4 regions of the Bradyrhizobium roseum genome follow, and region 1 is predicted to be linked to each of the others. Evidence: riboswitches for the same ligand, from Rfam matches in the RefSeq annotation. Region 1 holds a riboswitch; each other region holds the start of a gene.
The links. Region 1 has a riboswitch for cobalamin ahead of QUH67_RS33945 (TonB-dependent receptor domain-containing protein). Riboswitches for the same ligand answer to the same signal wherever they lie in the genome.
Positions count from the first base shown of each region.

Region 2: another riboswitch for cobalamin. It lies ahead of QUH67_RS09080 (energy-coupling factor ABC transporter permease); the one in region 1 lies ahead of QUH67_RS33945 (TonB-dependent receptor domain-containing protein).
Region 3: another riboswitch for cobalamin. It lies ahead of QUH67_RS09145 (DUF1636 domain-containing protein); the one in region 1 lies ahead of QUH67_RS33945 (TonB-dependent receptor domain-containing protein).
Region 4: another riboswitch for cobalamin. It lies ahead of QUH67_RS09175 (TonB-dependent receptor); the one in region 1 lies ahead of QUH67_RS33945 (TonB-dependent receptor domain-containing protein).

Region 1 is NZ_CP129212.1:7,157,967-7,162,504, reverse strand. Features, by position in the region: gene QUH67_RS33955 (hypothetical protein) at 1-48, opposite strand, end outside; gene QUH67_RS33950 (hypothetical protein) at 55-291, opposite strand; gene QUH67_RS33945 (TonB-dependent receptor domain-containing protein) at 571-2,856, opposite strand; cobalamin riboswitch at 2,969-3,168, opposite strand; gene QUH67_RS33940 (FecCD family ABC transporter permease) at 3,304-4,347, shown strand; gene QUH67_RS33935 (ABC transporter ATP-binding protein) at 4,344-4,538, shown strand, end outside.
Region 2 is NZ_CP129212.1:1,923,098-1,927,635, forward strand. Features, by position in the region: gene QUH67_RS09070 (xanthine dehydrogenase family protein molybdopterin-binding subunit) at 1-704, shown strand, start outside; gene cobF (precorrin-6A synthase (deacetylating)) at 798-1,550, opposite strand; gene QUH67_RS09080 (energy-coupling factor ABC transporter permease) at 1,611-2,288, opposite strand; cobalamin riboswitch at 2,344-2,559, opposite strand; gene cobA (uroporphyrinogen-III C-methyltransferase) at 2,578-3,303, opposite strand; gene QUH67_RS09090 (cobyrinate a,c-diamide synthase) at 3,300-4,538, opposite strand, start outside.
Region 3 is NZ_CP129212.1:1,936,189-1,940,726, forward strand. Features, by position in the region: gene cobN (cobaltochelatase subunit CobN) at 1-1,094, opposite strand, end outside; gene cobW (cobalamin biosynthesis protein CobW) at 1,101-2,135, opposite strand; gene QUH67_RS09145 (DUF1636 domain-containing protein) at 2,132-2,491, opposite strand; cobalamin riboswitch at 2,592-2,794, opposite strand; gene cobO (cob(I)yrinic acid a,c-diamide adenosyltransferase) at 2,832-3,455, shown strand; gene QUH67_RS09155 (cobyric acid synthase) at 3,460-4,538, shown strand, end outside.
Region 4 is NZ_CP129212.1:1,942,168-1,946,705, forward strand. Features, by position in the region: gene cobD (threonine-phosphate decarboxylase CobD) at 1-580, opposite strand, end outside; gene cbiB (adenosylcobinamide-phosphate synthase CbiB) at 601-1,524, opposite strand; cobalamin riboswitch at 1,684-1,904, shown strand; gene QUH67_RS09175 (TonB-dependent receptor) at 2,015-4,279, shown strand; gene QUH67_RS09180 (PepSY domain-containing protein) at 4,282-4,538, shown strand, end outside.

The sequences.
Region 1 (4,538 bases):
GGCCTTGTCGGCGCGGGCCTGGGCGCGGTCTCTGTCCTCTTTCGTCATTTCAGGTCAGCCTTTTTTCGCAGCCTTGGCCCTCGCCTTTTTCACCACCGGCGGCGGCGGATTTTCGCGGTCGGCCGCTTCCTTGGCGAGGCGCAGGGCGCGCAATTTCTCGGTTCTCTTTCGGATCGCGACGTCGGCCGCGGCGATCTCGGCCATCGCCTTGACGCCCTCGACCTCCTGGGTGCGTTTGCGATTGAGCCGGATTTCCTTCATTTCGGCGGCGCTCTTCGGTTGATCGTCCATGTCATACCTCTGAAATCACGACAGATATCGTCGAGCGGTCCCGACGGCGGGTTTACCACGGATCGGGCAACAGAGAATGTTATTTTCGGTCGAAAACGGCCCGGTTTCTTGTCGAATCAGCTTTCATGGTGAAGGGCCGCTTCGTCGGTCTCGTCAGGAGCGAGCCTGGTCGAAGCGGCCGTAACGGTCGCCGGCCAACGCCAAACTCCGCGTGGCGCGCCGAAGCCGAGATCGAGCAGGATCGAATGGCGGTTCTCTTCCCGCGGCCGGCGACCTGGATCAGAACGTCGCGCCGGCCCTCAGCATGTAGGTACGTCCCGGCAACGGATAGGCCGCAAAACGGCCGGGCGTGAACGTGCTGGCGATGGCGTAGTCGTAGTACGGCGCGTCGAACAAATTGATGACGGCGGCTGACCAGAAGAAGCGATCGTAAGCACCGCTCAGTTTCAGATCGACGGTTGCGCTCGCGGGGATACGGCGCTGGGTGTTGGCCTGGTCGTTATCCATGGCGCGCTCGCTCCAGGCGCGCACCGTGGCGTCTAACACGAGATAATTCTGCCAGATGTTCCAGGTCACGCCGCCGTTGGCGGTGTAGCGCGACACCAGCGGCACGTCCTTGCCGGCAAAATCTCCCTCACGAAACACGGCCCTTGTGTAGGCCATGCCGCCCCGCAGCAAAACCGCGTCGGTCACGCGTAGCGAAGCACTGGTCTCCGAGCCGTAGCGGCGGGTCGTGTTGAGGTTGGTGTTGAAAAACAATACCGGATTGAACTGGATCTCGTTTTCGAGATCCATGTTGTAGATGCTGGTCTGCATCTGGAACCCGCCGGTCTTGACGCGGAGGCCGCCTTCGATGTCGTGCGAGGTCTGTGTCTTCAGCCCGAAATCGCCGGCAATCGGCGGGAAGAAAGGCGGCGGCCCGAACGCCGGGCCGGAGGCGACGCGCTCGTCGACGGTCGGGGTTCGGAACGCGCGTGCGGCGCGGCCGAATACCGAGAACACCTCATTGAAGCGATGCTCGAGGCCGGCGTGCAGCGCGTATTGGGTTTCGTTGCTATTCAGCGGGGAAGCCTGGATGTCGCAAGCGAAGAATGCGGCACAACCAGGCGCAGTGGGGTCGTACCGATCCCGGGCACTGAGGCTGGTGTTCTGCACTCTGGCGCCGTAGGAGAAATCAGTCGTCGGCAACAGCCCCAGGGTTTGTTGCCAATAGCCGGCCACGGTCTGTTGCGACAGATCGTAGGTGTGGGTCGCAGCAAGGCCCCGGAATGCGCCGCGCTCCTGATTGAACGTCGCATCATAGTAATCGATGCCGGTGAGGATCTGCGAAGGCATCCCAAGAATCGAGTTCTTTACGCTCAATCGCGGGGTGATCGACCAGGTCTGCAATGTCGCGTCATTATAAGTCGACGAGAAGCTCGGAAGCGGCGAGGCCGCGGTTCCCGTGCCGAAGAACGCGCTCTGCGTATCCTTCTTGCGCACGCCTCCATCGACGATGAGTTCTGCGCCGGTCCACAGCGTCTTGGTGAAGCCGGCGGTGGCGCTGGCGCCTTGCTGGTTGGCGTAATCGAACGGCGTATCGGCCCCACGGCGGTTGGTGACCAGGTCGTTGATGCCCTGCGAGGGGCTGACGATCCGCCCGCCGGGCAAGCCGATCTTCTGGTCGTCGCCGGTCACGGTCAGGAACGCCTTGAGATCAGGCGTGGTGTAGTTGAGATTACCGACCCCGTTGCGCTGGTCGAGCGCGTTGTTTTCCCGATAGCCGTCCGACTTGATGGCATTGCCGTAGAACGATGTCGACCACGGCCCCGAATTGGTAGCCACGGAGATATTGGCCAGGCGCTGGTTGAAGGAGCCGACGCCGGCCTCGACGCGCCCGGCAACGGGCGGGCCGCCAACGCCGCTCTTCAGGACGATGTTGACGACGCCGCCGACGGCGTTGTCGCCATAGAGCACTGCGCCGCTGTTGCCGCGGGTGATTTCGATCCGCTCGATCGACTGAACCGGGATGGTCGAGAGATCGACGCCAGCCATGTCGATGTCATTGAGCCGGCGTCCATTGACGAGGATCAGCGTATTGGCGGTGGCGAATGCGCCGAAGCCGCGGATATCGATCGACGTCTTGGCGCCGTTGACGCCGCCAAAGAACGACTGCAACTGAACGCCAGGCACCTGCGCGATGATCTCCGTCAAGGTCTGCGTCGGCGAATGCGCGATCTGCTCGGCCGTAATGACCGTCGACGAAGCACCGACAATGCCGTTGAACTGCCGCACGCCGCTGCCTGTGCCGCCGGCGTCGGCCGTGCCCTGGCTTGCGCCGTCGGACGTTCCTGTGCCGGCGCCACGCAACGGCCGTGCGGCCGGGGTCGGACGCGTCGTCGTGCCGCTGCCGTCATTGTCCAGCGGCCGGGCGCGGGTCTTGTTCGGGTCGGTGGGCGCGCTGATCTCGACGGGGGGCAGGGTGGTCGACGGCGTTTGCGCGGAAGCGGTCGAGCCGCTCAGCGCAAGGATGCTGGTGGCGAGCAGGAGCGCGCGGCGCCGCTTCGCGGGGGTGGTTGTAGACATGGCTTGGGCCTCGGTATGACGTCAGTGGCACGTCACAGCGAACCAAGTCTCACCATCGCGCTTGCGCGACCCGGTGAAGCCAATGTCTGTACTCCCCGACCGACATCTTCGCGTGTGACCACGGCTGACGGCAGGTCTCCTGGCTCGCGGGTCGTTACCCCATCGTCGCCTTCCCAGGACCGAGATTCCCAGTGGCCTATGACGAAGGATTCGCCGCTTACAGTTGCGGGGGCAGCCGCGGAATTGGGGAACATCCCCGCACCGCATTCCCTTTTGATCCCCAAAACGGGAACCGTCGGAAACAAGGGTAGAATTTTGTCAAACTGCTCGTCAATCCAGTCTGGCGTGATGCCGCAACCCTCGCTGGACGAGTGCGCTATTTTTGCCGCATGAGGCTGCTCCCCAAGTTCCTGTACCAGCGCGGGTAAACCTGCTTTAGGACGATCGATGAGCGCTGAGGCCGCAACCCTGACCCATGACGATGCCGCGCGACGGAGGATCGGCGCGACCGCGGCGCTGGCTGCCCTGGTCGGGCTGCTGGCGCTGGTCTCGCTCGGCATCGGCCCGGTGCGGCTGTCGCCGCTGGCGGTGGCGGAAGCGCTGTTCGGCGCCGGCAGCGACGTCTCTCAGGTGATCGTGCGCGAAATCCGCCTGCCGCGCATGCTGCTGGCGCTGGCGATCGGCGCCATTCTGGGGTTGTCGGGCGCGGCGCTGCAGGGCCTGCTGCGCAATCCGCTGGCGGCGCCCGAGTTGTTCGGCGCGCCGCAATCGGCGGCCTTCGGGGCCGTGCTGGTAATCGCATCGGGGCTTGCCGACGTGCGCTCTTACGCGCTGCCGGTGGCCGCGATCGTCGCCGCGTTCGGCTCCGTGTTCATGCTGCTGTCGATCGCCGGACGCAATGCCGGGCTGCTGATCCTGATCCTGTCGGGGCTCGCGATTTCGAGCTTTGCCGGCGCGGCCACCGCGCTGGTGATGAACCTCGCAGCTAATCCGTTCCTGGTGCTGGAGATCGCGTTCTGGCTGCTCGGCTCGCTGGAGGACCGCAGCTTTCAACACGTGATGCTGGCGTTTCCCTTCATCATGGCCGGCGGCATCATGCTGCTGAGCCAGCGCCATGCCTTTCGCGCGCTGAGCCTCGGCGAGGAAACCGCGCAAAGCCTCGGCGTCGATGTCGGCCGGTTGCGGCTGTTCGTCATCTCGGGTGTCGCCCTCGGTGTCGGCGGCGCGGTCGCGGTCACCGGCACCATCGGCTTCATCGGGCTGGTCGCGCCGCACCTGATGCGGCCTTTGGTCGGGCACGATCCGGGGCGGCTGCTGGTGCCGAGCGCGCTCGCCGGCTCCGCGCTGCTGCTGGCCGCCGATATCGCAGTACGCATCATCCCCTCGACCTCGGACATCAAGGTCGGCGTGCTGACCTCGATCATCGGCGTGCCGTTCTTCCTCTATCTGATCATGCGCGAACGCCGCGCGCTCGGCGGAGGCGTCGCATGAGCGAGGTAGCGCTGCTGACCGCAAGGGGACTCGGTGTACGGCTCGCCGGCCGTGTCGTGCTGAATGAGGTTTCGCTGGCGCTGGCGCCGGGACATCTGGTGGCGCTGGTCGGACCCAACGGCGCCGGCAAGACCACGCTGCTGCGGGCGCTGGCGGGATTGATCCCGTCCGAGGGCGACATCGAGATCGGC
Region 2 (4,538 bases), 2.1 Mb from region 1:
ACACCGCCACTGCGGGCAACGCGATCCACAATGCCGGTGCGGCTGTGATCGCAAAGCTCGCCGATCTTGCAACCAGTGACGAGCGCTCACCGCTGTTCGGCGCCGGCAATGCCGGCGTGATCGCGCGCGACGGAAAACTTGTCCGCCGCGACGATGAGAGCCGCAGCGAGTCCTATCCCGACATTCTCGCGCGAGCCGGCCTCGCCGAGATCGAGGCGCGCGGCACGGGGGTGCCGAATCCCGCGGCGCAGGCGGAGTATGCGATGCATGCCCACGGCGCGGTCTTTGCCGAGGTCAAGGTCGATCCCGAGCTTGGTCAGATCCGCGTCACCCGCATGGTCGGTGCCTTCGCAGCGGGACGGATCATCAATCCGCAACTGGTGCGGAGCCAGCTCTACGGCGGCATGATCTGGGGCATGTCGTTTGCGCTGCATGAGGAAGCCATCACCGACCGTCGCAGCGGCAGGATCATGAATGCCAATCTCGGCGAGTACCACATCCCGGTGAATGCGGACGTGCCCAGCCTCGACGTGCTGACGGTAGAGGAGCATGATCCCCACGTTAACGCGCTCGGCATCAAGGGCGTCGGCGAGATCGGCATCACCGGCAGCGCCGGCGCGGTGGCGAATGCCGTCTGGCACGCGACCGGCGTGCGAGTCCGCCGCTTCCCGGTTCGGATCGAAGAACTGCTGACGCCGCTGTAGCGACAGAACTGCACTCTCGCTCCCGCTTGCGGGGGCGAGGGCGGTTCGAACTTGCGGCGTTGTGAGGCATGGAACGCGTGCTGGCGCGCGATATCAGGCGCTATCGCGTCTCAGAATATAGACGTCCATGATCCAGCCGATCCTCTCGCGCGCCTGACCACGGGCCTCGAGGATTCGTGGGGCTGTCTCCAGGAGAGGACCAGAAAGCGTCATCTCTTCCGCCATACCGACATAGGCCCCCCACCAGATCGTAATGCCTGCGGGGTCCAGGTGCTGGAATGCACAATCGCCATCGAGCATCACCACCAACGTATCGACGCTGGCGGGCCAGCCGGTGTCGCGCAATGCGCGGCCGGTTGTGACGAGAAACGGCGCGCCGATATCGGTGAGGGGGATCGCATGGGACGCGGCCAGGGCATGGATCGAGGTGATGCCTGGAATCACCCGGACGCTCGGTGCGGGCTGCAAGCGCGAGGCAATGCGCAGCGTGCTGTCGTAGAGCGTCGGATCGCCCCAAACCAGCAACGCCACCGACCCGTCGCCGGAGACCTCGGATCGAATGGTATCGGACCAGACCTCGGCAATGGCGTCGTGCCAGTCATCGACGCCGCAGCGATAATCCGCGTTGGTCCGATCACGAAGCGGCAGGTCGAATTCCACGATCCGCGTGGCGGGATTTGTCACGACTTCGGCGCAGATCGAACGGCGGAGGTTGGCGAGATCAGCCTTGTCCGCGCCCTTGCGCGGAATCAGAACGAGGTCGGCGGAATTGAGCGCCCGGATCGCTTGCAGCGTCAGATGCTCGGGGTTGCCGGTGCCGATGCCCACCAGAAGGAGCTCGATCATCTGCCTCCAATTGAAGACGCGGCCGACATCGCGGCCGCGCTCCGGTTCTCACGATGCAGATCAGGCCGCGTGATAAAGCCGTTGCGTCACCAGTGGCGAGCCGCGCAGTGCATGCAGCGACTTGGCGGCGGCGAGGATCGCAAGATCGGCCAGCGGCTCGATCAGAACGACCGCCATGTAGGCTGCGCCAAAACCTGCGACCGAGGACAGGTTCGCAGCCGTGAGACCGGCGCCATAGATCGCCCAGAACGCCACCCAGGCCACGACGCCGCCTTGATAAGCGGTCGAGAGCGTCAGCGCCTGGCTGTATTTCAGGTCGATATAGGCGGTGCCGGGCGCAATCACGCGGCCGGCCAGCGCGTGAATCGCGAACAGCGGAACCAGCAGCGTCGTGACGTTCATGCCATATTGCGGCAGGTCGGTCGGCGAGAAGAACAAGCCCTGGATCAGCAGGCCCAGCGCCAGCCCGATCGCCGAAGGCGCAGCGCCCAGGATCAGGAACAATGTCGAGCCCAGAATAAAGTGCACTTCGGATACGCCGACCGGAAAATGCGGCATCACTTCGAAGAAGATGAAAACGCAGACGGTTGCGACCGCGCTGCGCAGGAGCAGCGACACCGGGCCCTTTTCGCCGATGGACCGGACGACGGCTCTCAGGGCAACGGCGCCTGCCGCTGCGGCCGTCGCGTAACTCAGTACGATCTTGCTGCTGTCGACGAGACCGGGTTCGATATGCATGAAGTCCTCCGTGCCGTCTTCCCCGACGGCAGTTGGTTAAGCGAGGTAGTTCGGGTGCAACGTGCACCTGACGGCAGGTCTCCTGACTTGCGGGTTGTCGCCGCTCCGGACCTTCCCAGCCCGAGATGGACCAGTGGCATTTCCCGGGGCGGCTCGCCGCTTACAGTTGCGGGGGCAGTCGCGGATTTGGCGCCTGATGGCTGCGCCTCACCGCATTCCCTCTTGTCGCCTCGGCGTTTCGGCCGAGATGAACCGTCGTCGCTAGCGTTGTCACCGGCCTCCGGCCAAGTCAAGGGCGGCCCGCTGCTAGTGCGCCGTACAGGATCACGGCGGGGGCGCTGCTGCTCTCGGTCGCCATCAGGTCGGCCAGTTTGGTCACCGTCGTGCGCGTCAGTTGCTGGTCGGGATGGCTGACAGATTCGGCCAGCATGGCCGGCGTGTTTCCCGGCAAACCCGCCGCGATCAGCCGTCGCGCAAGTTCAGGAAAGGTGCGCTTGCCCATGAAGACGGCGGTTGTGGCCGACGGATCCGCCAGCGCCGCAAAATCCAGTTCTTCGGGAAGTGCACCTGTCACGTCATGGCCGGTCACGAATTGCACGCGCCGCGACAACAGCCGCCGGGTCAGCGGCATGCCGGCCGCGGCCGCCGCGGCACAGGCCGAGGTGACGCCGGGAATGATTTCATAGCCGATGCCGGCCACCGACAGCGCCTCGATTTCCTCTTCCAAGCGGCCGAAAACTCCAGCGTCACCGGACTTCAACCGCACCACCTTCGCATGCGTCTTCGCATAATCGACCAGGAGGCGGCTGACATGCTGCTGGCGCGGCGAGACGCGGCCGGCGCGCTTGCCGACGCTCACCAGATCGGCCCCGGTGCGGACATGGGCGAGAATGGGGCCGGATGAGAGGTCGTCGAACAGCACGGCGTCGGCGGCCTGCAACCGCGCCACCGCCTTCAGCGTCAGAAGTTCGGGATCGCCGGGACCGGACGAGACAAACGAGACAAAGCCGGTCATGTCGCCTCCGCGATCAGATGAAAGAACGAACCGGTGGCGCGGCCGCCGCCGTCGAAATTCCTGGTTGATCCGGTTTCCGGCACGGCGGCGCCGGAGGCATCGACGACCTGCGCGAGCGGCGCGTCGTTATGTTCGAGGATGCTGGCATAGTGGAATTCATGCCCGCGCAACCGGGCGCCGGCGCCGTAACCGGGAATCGGCGAGGCCAATCGCGCGAGGCGATAGCCGAGATGCATGCGCCGCTTCTCGAACGAGGTGGTGAGCTTGAAAAGTCCTGCCATTTCGTGCCGCACGCCCGAGGCGTCGATCAGGCCTTCGCCCATCGCCATGTAGCCCCCGCATTCGCCATGCACCGGCCGGGTCTCGGCGAAATTCTGGAGTTCCGAACGGAATCGGGAAGCGGCGGCCAGTCGTCCGGCGTGTAACTCCGGATAGCCGCCCGGTAGCCAGCAGGCATCGGCCGATGCGTCCGGCGCTTGGTCCGCCAACGGCGAGAACGGCAGAATTTCCGCGCCCGCCGCGCGCCATCCCGCCAGCAAATGCGGGTAGATGAAGGAGAACGCGGTGTCGCGCGCGAGCGCGATCCGGTTGCCCGGCGGAGAGATGTCTTGGAGTCCGACGGAGTTCGCCGTTGGCGTCTGCGCCGCGATCGCGCGCAGCGCCGCCAGGTCCACATGCGCGGCGATGAAATCGGCCATCTCGGTCAACGTCTGCGCAAGGCGAGGTTGCTCCTCGGCCTGCACGAGGCCGAGGTGGCGCTCAGGCAACGCCACCGATGGCCGCCGCGGCAACGCGCCGAGCACGCGGATGCCGGCTGCTTCCATGCCGGCGCGCGCCAGCGCCTCGTGGCGCGGGCTCGCCACGCGATTGAGCACGACCCCCGCGAGCGCGACGTCTCTTCGCAGCGTCGCAAAGCCGAGCGCGACCGCCGCCGCCGATTGTGCCTGGCCGGACACGTCGAGCACCAGTACCACGGGCCAGCCCGCCAGCGCTGCGATGTCGGCGCTGGCGCCGGTTCCGGTCTCGCCGCGCGACGCTACGCCGTCGAACAGTCCCATCGAGCCCTCGGCCAGCACCAGGTCGGCGCCGTCCGCCGCCTGCATCGAGGCGAAAAGCTGCGCCGGCTGCATCGCCCAGCTGTCGAGGTTGAGCGAAGCGCGCCCGGACGCCGCGGCATGGAACGCCGGGTCGATGTAGTCGGGGCCGCACTTGAACGGCTGCACGGAAATTCCCTG
Region 3 (4,538 bases), 2.1 Mb from region 1:
GCCAGCCGATGCCAGCCGGCCACGCGATCGGCGACCGCTTCGATACGCGCGCTGTCGGCGCGATGGACGAAGCGGGAATACTGCAGATCCGCATCGCGCTTGCCCGGCGATTTGAAGCTGGTGACGCCGGCAAAGATGCGCCCGTCGAGTTCTGGCAGCACCACATGCATGGCAAGGTCGGCGGCAGACAATCCGCGCTCCGATGCAGCCCAGTCGCGTTTGCGCGCCGTCGACAGCGCGACCTGAAACACCGGGCAGCCTGATACATCGAGCGGCGATGTGCCGTCATTGCCGCGCGCGGAGAAGGCGGTGGCGTTGACGATGGCGGCGGGGGCCCGTTTGCGAAGCGCGTCGCGTGTCCATTCGCTGGCGCCGGGCGCTTTCAGCGAGGGCACGAACAGTCCGATCGCCCCGAACCCGCGCGACTGGAACGCGTCGATCAGCGCATCGACCGGTCCGGTATCGGCCGCGGTCAGATAGGAACGATAGAAGGTTACGACGATCAGCGCGCCGCCGGATGACGCCGGTTCGGTGACGACACCACGTGCGGGATCGTACCAGCCGTAATCGGGAATGATTTTTTCGCCTTGCACCGGACCGGCATAGAGCCCGGCGGCCAGCGCCAATTGTGCGAGAGCAGCCTGCGCCGCCACCGCGCCGCCGGCATCGCAAAGCGCGGAAAGCCGCCGCAAGGTCGAGACCGGCAGGGTCGAGAATGCGTCGAGCCGGATGTCTTCACGCCCGTCGCCCGGCAGCACCGCGAGGGCGATGCCCCGCTGTCGCGCGAGATCGCCCACCTGGTTGAGGCCGTAGGGCCAGTAGCTTTCGCCGCCGATCAGGCGGATCAGGATCCCCCTGGCGTCTGAAAGCGTCGCGTCAATGTAAGTGTCGACCGACATCGGATGGCGCAGCGCGACCAGATTGGCCAGTCGTAGCGTCGGCAATGTGCCGTTGGCGCGATGCCAGCCGGCCGCGAACGCGCCGAGATCGCTGTCGGAAAACGACAAAGCGACCAGATCCGCAGGCGTCTGCCCGAGATCGTAGGCGGTCGCCGTCTCGTCGAGCGCGCAACTGTCGCGGTAGCCGCCATGCATGCCCGGTCAGACCCCCAGCGTTGCCTCGATGGCAGCGCGATCGATGTGGCGGCGTTCGGCAATGACGACGAGTTGCGACGTCCGGGGCGTGTCGCCCCACGGCCGATCGAACTGGCTGCGCACCCGTTCGCCGACGGCCTGCACCAGCAGCCGCATCGGCTTGCCCTTGACGGCGACATAGCCCTTCACGCGCAAAATATTCTGTTCGCGCGCGAGCCGGCGGATGGATTCGGCCAGCACGTCCGGATCAACCGTCTCCGGCAGGCTGACCGAGACGCTGTCGAAATCATCATGCTCGTGATCGTCCTCGCCGTCGTGATGCGAGGGGCGGGCGGCGATATCGTTTTCGGCGGCGCTGTTGAGACCGAGGATGATTCGGGGATCGATGATGCCATCCGTCATCGCCAGCATCGGCACTGCGCGCGGCGATTCCGCCGAGATGATCGAACGCGCGGCGGCCAGACCGGCGTCGCCGGCGAGATCGGCCTTCGACAACAGCACGATGTCGGCGCAGGCCACCTGGTCCTCGAACACTTCCGACAGCGGCGTCTCATGGTCGATGCTGTCGTCGGAAGCGCGCTGCGCGGCGATCGCATCGGGGTCGGGCGCAAAGCGTCCTGCCGCCACCGCTTCGGCATCGGCGAGCGTGATCACGCCGTCGACCGTGATGCGCGAGCGGATCGCGGGCCAGTCGAACGCCTTCAACAGCGGTTTTGGCAGCGCCAGTCCGGAGGTCTCGATCAGGATGTGATCGGGCCGCTGCGGCATCGCCATCAGCGCCTCGATCGTCGGGATGAAATCGTCGGCCACCGTGCAGCAGATACAGCCGTTGGCGAGCTCGACGATATTCTCGACCGGGCAGTTTTCGTCGGCGCAGGATTTCAGGATATCGCCGTCGACGCCGAGCGTGCCGAACTCGTTGACGAGAATCGCCAGCCGCTTGCCGCCGGGATTACGCATCAGATGACGGATCAGCGTGGTTTTTCCGGAACCGAGAAAACCGGTGATCACGGTGACGGGTGTTTTGGCGAGATCGTTCATGCCAGCACCATCGGCGGAATGCGGGCAAGGCTTTGTTTGCGGAAGATTGTCGGGCGTTCGCGCCAGGGCACGAGGCCGTCGGGCGCGTTCGCATAGGCGGCGGCGCCGGACAGAATTTCGGGTGCGTCGTTTTCCGACAGCCTGCCGTAGACGTAGGACCAGCGGCCCGGCGCGCTCAGTGCAACCGAGCATCCCTGCGAGCAGGCGGAAAGACATTCCACCGGCACGATCTGCACCGCCTCGGGCGCGCCGGCCGCTATCAGCGCGGCGTGCAGCCGTGCGCCCGGACAGGCCGCGCCATCGGGCACCGTTTCTCCGGCTTTGCAGGTGATGCAGACATGCAGCGAAACGCTCATCATCTTGTCCCATGCTTTCATACGAAAGGGCAGGACAGGAGGCGGCGCGACCGAATGAACGGATAGCGCATCCAACCGGCCGCGGAACACCCCGTCCGCCCGTTCAGTCAGTGCGCTGGCAGGTCTCCCGGCTTGCGGATTCAGGGTTTCCCCAACGGTCACTCCACCTTCCCAGCGTTATCGCCAGTGGCCTGGAGTGACCTAATCCGGTCACGGTCGCGGGGGCGGCTGCGCTTCGGGGTTTCCCCTATCGCATTCCCTCTTCGCCTGTCATAGACAGGAACCAACGCTGCTTCACATGCGGAATAATCAGCTTCCTTGTCAAGCAACAGAATGTGCCATGACCCAAGACGCCGAGCAGACCGAAGACGACCGCCATGCCGCCAGAATGGCCAAGAAGAAGGTCGCGCGTGACAAGATCATGGCCACCAAGCAGGGCGAGAAGGGCCTGATCATCGTCCATACCGGCGCCGGCAAGGGCAAGTCGTCTTCCGGTTTCGGCATGATCCTGCGGTGCATCGCCCATGGCATGCCCTCGGCCGTGGTGCAGTTCATCAAGGGCGCCTGGGACACCGGCGAGCGCCGTCTGATCGACGGCCATTTCGCTCAGCTTTGCCAGTTCTACGCCATGGGCGAAGGCTTTACCTGGGAAACCCAGGATCGCGCCCGCGACATTGCCGCCGCCCGGGCCGGTTGGGAGAAGGCCAAGGAACTGATCCGAAACCCGGACATTCGGCTGGTGCTGCTCGACGAAATCAACATCGCGCTGCGCTACGACTATCTCGACGTCGCAGAGATCGTGACCTTTTTGCAGGAAGAGAAGCCGCCGCTCACACACGTGGTTTTGACCGGCCGCAATGCCAAGGAAGAACTCATGGGGATTGCCGACCTCGTCACCGAGATGACGCTGGTCAAGCATCCGTTCCGGTCCGGCATCAAGGCCCAGCCGGGCGTCGAGTTCTGATCCCATGCGCGCGCTGATGATCCAGGGCGCGGGCTCCAATGTGGGCAAGTCGCTGCTGGTGGCAGGGCTGTGCCGCGCCGCGAGAATACGCGGTCTCAAGGTCGCGCCCTTCAAGCCGCAGAACATGTCCAACAACGCGGCGGTCACGGCGGACGGCGGCGAGATCGGGCGCGCGCAGGCGCTGCAGGCGCTGGCCTGCGGGATCGAGCCGCACACCGACATGAATCCGATCCTGCTCAAGCCGGAAAGCGAGATGGGCTCGCAGGTGATCGTGCAGGGACGCCGGCTGACGGCGGTGCGGGCGCGCGAATATTCGGCGCTGAAGCCGAAACTCATGGCGCCGGTGCTGGAAAGTTTTGATCGCCTGAAGCGCGCTGTCGATCTTGTCATCGTCGAGGGCGCCGGAAGTCCGGCTGAAGTCAACCTGCGTCCCCGCGACATCGCCAATATGGGTTTTGCGCGGGCGGCCAACGTGCCCGTGGTGCTGGCGGGCGATATCGAGCGGGGCGGGGTGATCGCGCAGATCGTCGGGACGCAAGTGGTGATCGATCCCGCGGATGCTGCGATGATCGAGGGATTCGTGATCAACAAGTTCCGCGGCGATGTCAGATTGTTCGACGATGGCTACACGTTCATCGCCGAGCGAACCAGATGGCGTGGGTTCGGCGTGCTGCCGTTCTTTCCGGACGCGGCGCGGCTGCCGGCGGAGGACGCGCTCGATCTGCCGCGCGGCGGCGGCGCCGGCGGCTTTCGCGTCGCCGCGCTGCAGTTTTCCCGGATCGCCAATTTCGACGATCTCGATCCGCTGTCGCAGGAACCCGGCGTCAGCCTCACCATGGTGCGCCAGGGCGAAGCGATTCCCGGCGATACCGATCTGGTGATTTTGCCGGGATCGAAATCAACCCGCGGCGATCTGGATTTTCTGCGCGCGCAGGGTTGGGACATCGATCTTGCCGCACATGTCCGCCGCGGCGGTCATGTGCTCGGCATCTGCGGCGGCTATCAGATGCTGGGCCAAACCATCAGCGACCCCGACGGAATCGAGGGCCCGGCCGGCGACACCGTCGGTCTCGGCCTGCTGAA
Region 4 (4,538 bases), 2.1 Mb from region 1:
GCACGCCGGCGAGGCCGTAGAACTTTCCGAACGAGCGCAGCACGACCAGCCGCCCTTGTCCGGCCCTGGGAGCCAGCGAAAGATCGGGCCAGGCGTCGGCGAAGCTCTCGTCGACCACCAGCCTTTCGACTCGCGTCGTCAATCGCAGCAGATCTTCCGGCGCATGCTTGCGACCATCGGGATTGTTGGGGTTGACCACAACCGCGAGATCGGCGCCTTCGAGTGCGGCAAGCGTCGCCACCTCGTCGACCTGCCAGCCGGCGTTGCGAAACGCGGCGCTGTGTTCGTTGTAAGTGGGGGTCAGGATGCGCGCGCGTGCCGGCGCAGAAAGTCGCGGGATCATCTGGATCGCCGCCTGCGCGCCGGCGACCGCGAGGATCGGCGCTTGCGACTGATAGGCCCCACCGGCGGCCGTCAGCAGACGCGCCGTCGCCGCAACGGTCGGGAGCGCGGTCCACACCTCCTGCGGCAACGACGGCAGCGGATAGGGCACGCGATTGATGCCGGTGGACAGGTCGATCCAGTCCGTACCGCCGACGCGCGCCTGCGCCGTGTCGATATCGCCGCCGTGGTCGCGAATTTGGTCCTCCTGTCGGGTCGTCAGAGCAGCGCGAGAAGCGCAAGCCCCGCGGCCAGCACAAGCATGGCCCGGCGATAAAGCGCAAGGGCGCGGTTCAAATCTGCGGCTGAAGGATCGGGGGCTTCGCCGTTCAGCCAGGGTTCCTGCGCGAGCTGACCTCCGTAGATGCGGGGGCCGGACAGCCGAACACCGAGTGCACCGGCCATCGCGGCTTCCGGCCAGCCGGCGTTGGGTGAACGGTGATGGTGCGCATCGCGCCACATTGTCGCCAGCGCCAGGCGAGGGCGAACGGAAACGATCGCGAACAACAACCCCGTCAGCCGCGCCGGAATCAGGTTCGCGACATCATCGATACGCGCCGCCGCCCAGCCGAAAGCTTCATGCCTTGGGGTGCGATGGCCGATCATGGAGTCCAGCGTGTTGATCGCCTTGTAGGCCGCAATGCCCGGAAGACCGAGGATTGCGCCCCAGAACAGCGGTGCCACGATTCCATCGGAGGTGTTTTCGGCGAGGCTCTCGGTCGCAGCCCTCGCGATGCCGGCCGCATCGAGCTGCGACGGATCGCGTCCGACGATCATGGCGACCGCCTGTCGTGCCGCCGGCAGATCGCCCGACATCAACGGCCGCGCCACGGCATCGACATGGTCGTGCATCGAGCGCGCGGCGACAAGCGGCCAGGCCAAAATTGCGGTGAGGACCAAGCCCGGCCATCCGCCGGGCAACATGGCCGCACAGGCCCAGCCCACGCCCGCCGCAAGCGTGATGATGGCAATTGCCACACCGATTCCAGCGCCGCGCCGCATGGCGGCGGTGCCGTCCGCGCGGTTGAAGGTCTGGTCCAGCACGGCCGTCAGCGCCCCGATCCATGTGACGGGATGCCCGATCCGGGCGTGGATCGCCGATGGCCAGCCGAGGACTGCGTCGGTCGCCAATGCGAGCAGCATGATGCCGGCTCCGCCCATTGTTTTACGCATCTCCGTTGCAGCTATCGGGTTTATTGGCGAAGCGACGCCTGCTGACAAGCCCACGCGATCGAACACGCATCCGGTGCAGTCTCGCGTTGGATGCGCGCGCAGATACGATTGACTCCGCGGATCAACTGTTCTTAGTCTCGCCGCGACGGTTCCCCTTCGGGGATCAAAAGGGAATGCGGTGAGGGCAGTTCTTTGAACAACGGTTCTTTGAACGAGGTCTCGATTCCGCGGCTGCCCCCGCAACTGTAAGCGGCGAGCCTTTCGTCAATTGCCACTGGGATCAAACCCGGGAAGGCGACGGAAGGCAGCGACCCGCGAGCCAGGAGACCTGCCGCCGGTCGTGGTCACACGCGAGCACATTGGGCGGGGTGTCCTGATGGTAGCCGAACCTTGGCCCGGCAAGCGGGCTGCGGGGAGACTTCGTTCGCGGTGACGTGCCACGTTAGCCGCGAGTCGAACTATGAACTCCGTCTCCCGCCGTGCGTCGCAACGCACCTTTTTTTTGTATTCTATTGCTCTCTCCTCCATTCTCTGGCCGCTCGACGCGTGGACGCAGAGCACGCCGCAAGCGAGCCGGACGCTCGATCCGGTCGTCGTGACGACGCCGACGCGCACGGTCACCGCGCACCAGTCCAGCAGCAGCGCGAGTGCCGGCCGTTCAACCCGTGGCGGCAGGAAGCGCACGGCGGCGGCGACACCATCGACAATTGTTCCGACCGCACCGGCCGCGCCCCCGCTGACGTTGAACCAGACGGCAGGCAGCGGCAGCCGTCTCAACCTGACGCGGCTGCAGACGCCGGCCAGCGTTGAAATCATCAACGCCGAGACCATGGCCGAACGCGGCCAGCACAGCGTGATCGCCGCCGTCACCCAGAACGCGACCGGCTTCACCGCCAGTCCCGCGCCCGGCAATGGCGGGCTCTCCTTCAACACCCGCGGCTTCACCGGCAATTCGACGGTGATGACGCTCTACGACGGCACGCGGCTTTATGTCGGCGCGGGCACCCTGACGTTCCCGTTCGACACCTGGTCGGCGCAACGCATCGAAGTGCTGCGCGGGCCGGCGTCGGTGATGTACGGCGAGGGGGCCGTCGGGGGCGCGATCAATGTGATCTCGAAGATGCCACTCACCGTCCAGCGCAACGAGGCGGAAGTGTCTGTCGACAGCAACATGACCAAACGACTCGCGGTCGACAGCGGCGGCCCGATCAACAAGGACGTCGCCTATCGCGTGACCGCCATCGGCAACATGTCGGATGGTTGGGTCGATCGCGACAAGACGTCCAACGCTGCGGTCTCTGCCGCGGTTCGCGTGCAGGCCTCGGAGACGCTGGCATGGACGCTGTCCACCGATTACGGCGATCGCAGTCCGTCGCGCTATTTCGGCACGCCGTTGATCAACGGGCGGCTCGACGAGTCCCTGCGGTTCAAGAACTACAATGTCGGCGACAGCAGCATCCGCTACCGCGACAGCTGGAATCAGCTGAAGACAGAATGGCAGGTCAGCGACAGCATCACGGTCCACAATGCGCTGTACTACCTGAACAGCCAGCGTCACTGGCGCAATGTCGAAAGCTACGCCTGGAACAAGACCACGGGCCTGATCGACCGCAGTTCCTATATCGAGATATTTCACAACCAGCAGCAGATCGGCAACCGGATGGACGCGACCTTTCGCGGCCATGTGCTGGGGATGAAGAACGAGTTCGTTGCAGGTTTCGACGTCAACCGGATCGATTTCACCCACACGAACAACTCGCCCTATAGCGGCGCCTCGTCGGTCAATCCCTATTCGTTCGATCCCGGCGTGTTTCTGAGCCCGATCCCCACCGTCCCGTCCTTCAGCACCGTCACCAGCCAGTATGCCGTGTTCGCCGAGGACCGGCTGTCGGTGACCGATCAGCTATCGCTGGTCTTCGGCGTGCGCCAGGACCAGCCGGTCGTCAACCGCACCGACCTGATCACGCCGGCAAACGGTTTTGAAAAGTCGTTCTCGGCGACGAGCTGGCGCGCCGGCGCGGTGTATAATCTGGTCAAGGATATCGCGCTGTACGGACAATATTCGACGGCGGTCGATCCGGTCGGCAGTCTGATCACGCTGGCGACCACGCAGAAGGATTTTCAGCTATCCACCGGCAAGCAGGCCGAGGTCGGGATCAAGCAATCGTTCTGGCAGGGCCGCGGCGAGTGGACGTTCGCTGGCTATCACATCGTGAAGAACAACCTGCTGGCACGCGATCCCAGCAATCCGGCGTTGACCCAGCAGATCGGCCAGCAATCGTCGCGCGGCGTCGAAGCGTCGATCGGGCTGGTGCTCGATCATGGCTGGCGCATCGACGCCAACACGGCCTGGCTGCGCGCAAAATACGATGACTTCGTCCAGTCGGTGAATGGCGCTGCCGTCAATTTCGCCGGCAACGTTCCCGTCAATGTCCCGCAGCAGGTATCGAATGTTTGGCTGACCTGGGCATTCGCGCCGCAATGGTCCGTCAATGGCGGCGTTCAGATCGTCGGCCGAACCTTCGCCGACAACGCCAACACGCTGGCGCGTCCAGCCTATACCGTGGTCAATGGCGGGTTGCAGTGGAAGCCGGATGCGAAGACCACCATGGCCCTGCGGGTCTACAACCTGTTCGACACGGTCTATGCCACATCCGGCAACACCACGCAGTGGCTGCTGGGCATGCCGCGCACGGCCGAGCTCTCTCTCAACGTCAGGTTCTGACGATGCGGCGGACCATGCGACGGGCGCGGCGATGGCTCTATGTCGTCCATCGCTGGATCGGCATCGGCACCTGCGTGCTGTTTGCGATATGGTTCCTCTCCGGCCTCGTCATGATGTATGTGGCGTTTCCGCAGTTCACCGATGCCGAGCGCTGGGCGGCACTGCCGCCGATCGCATGGGACAAGATGCAACTGACCCCGAATCGGGCGATGGAAGTCGCAGGCTTCACGCACTATCCACGTGATCTGCGGCTCGCGAT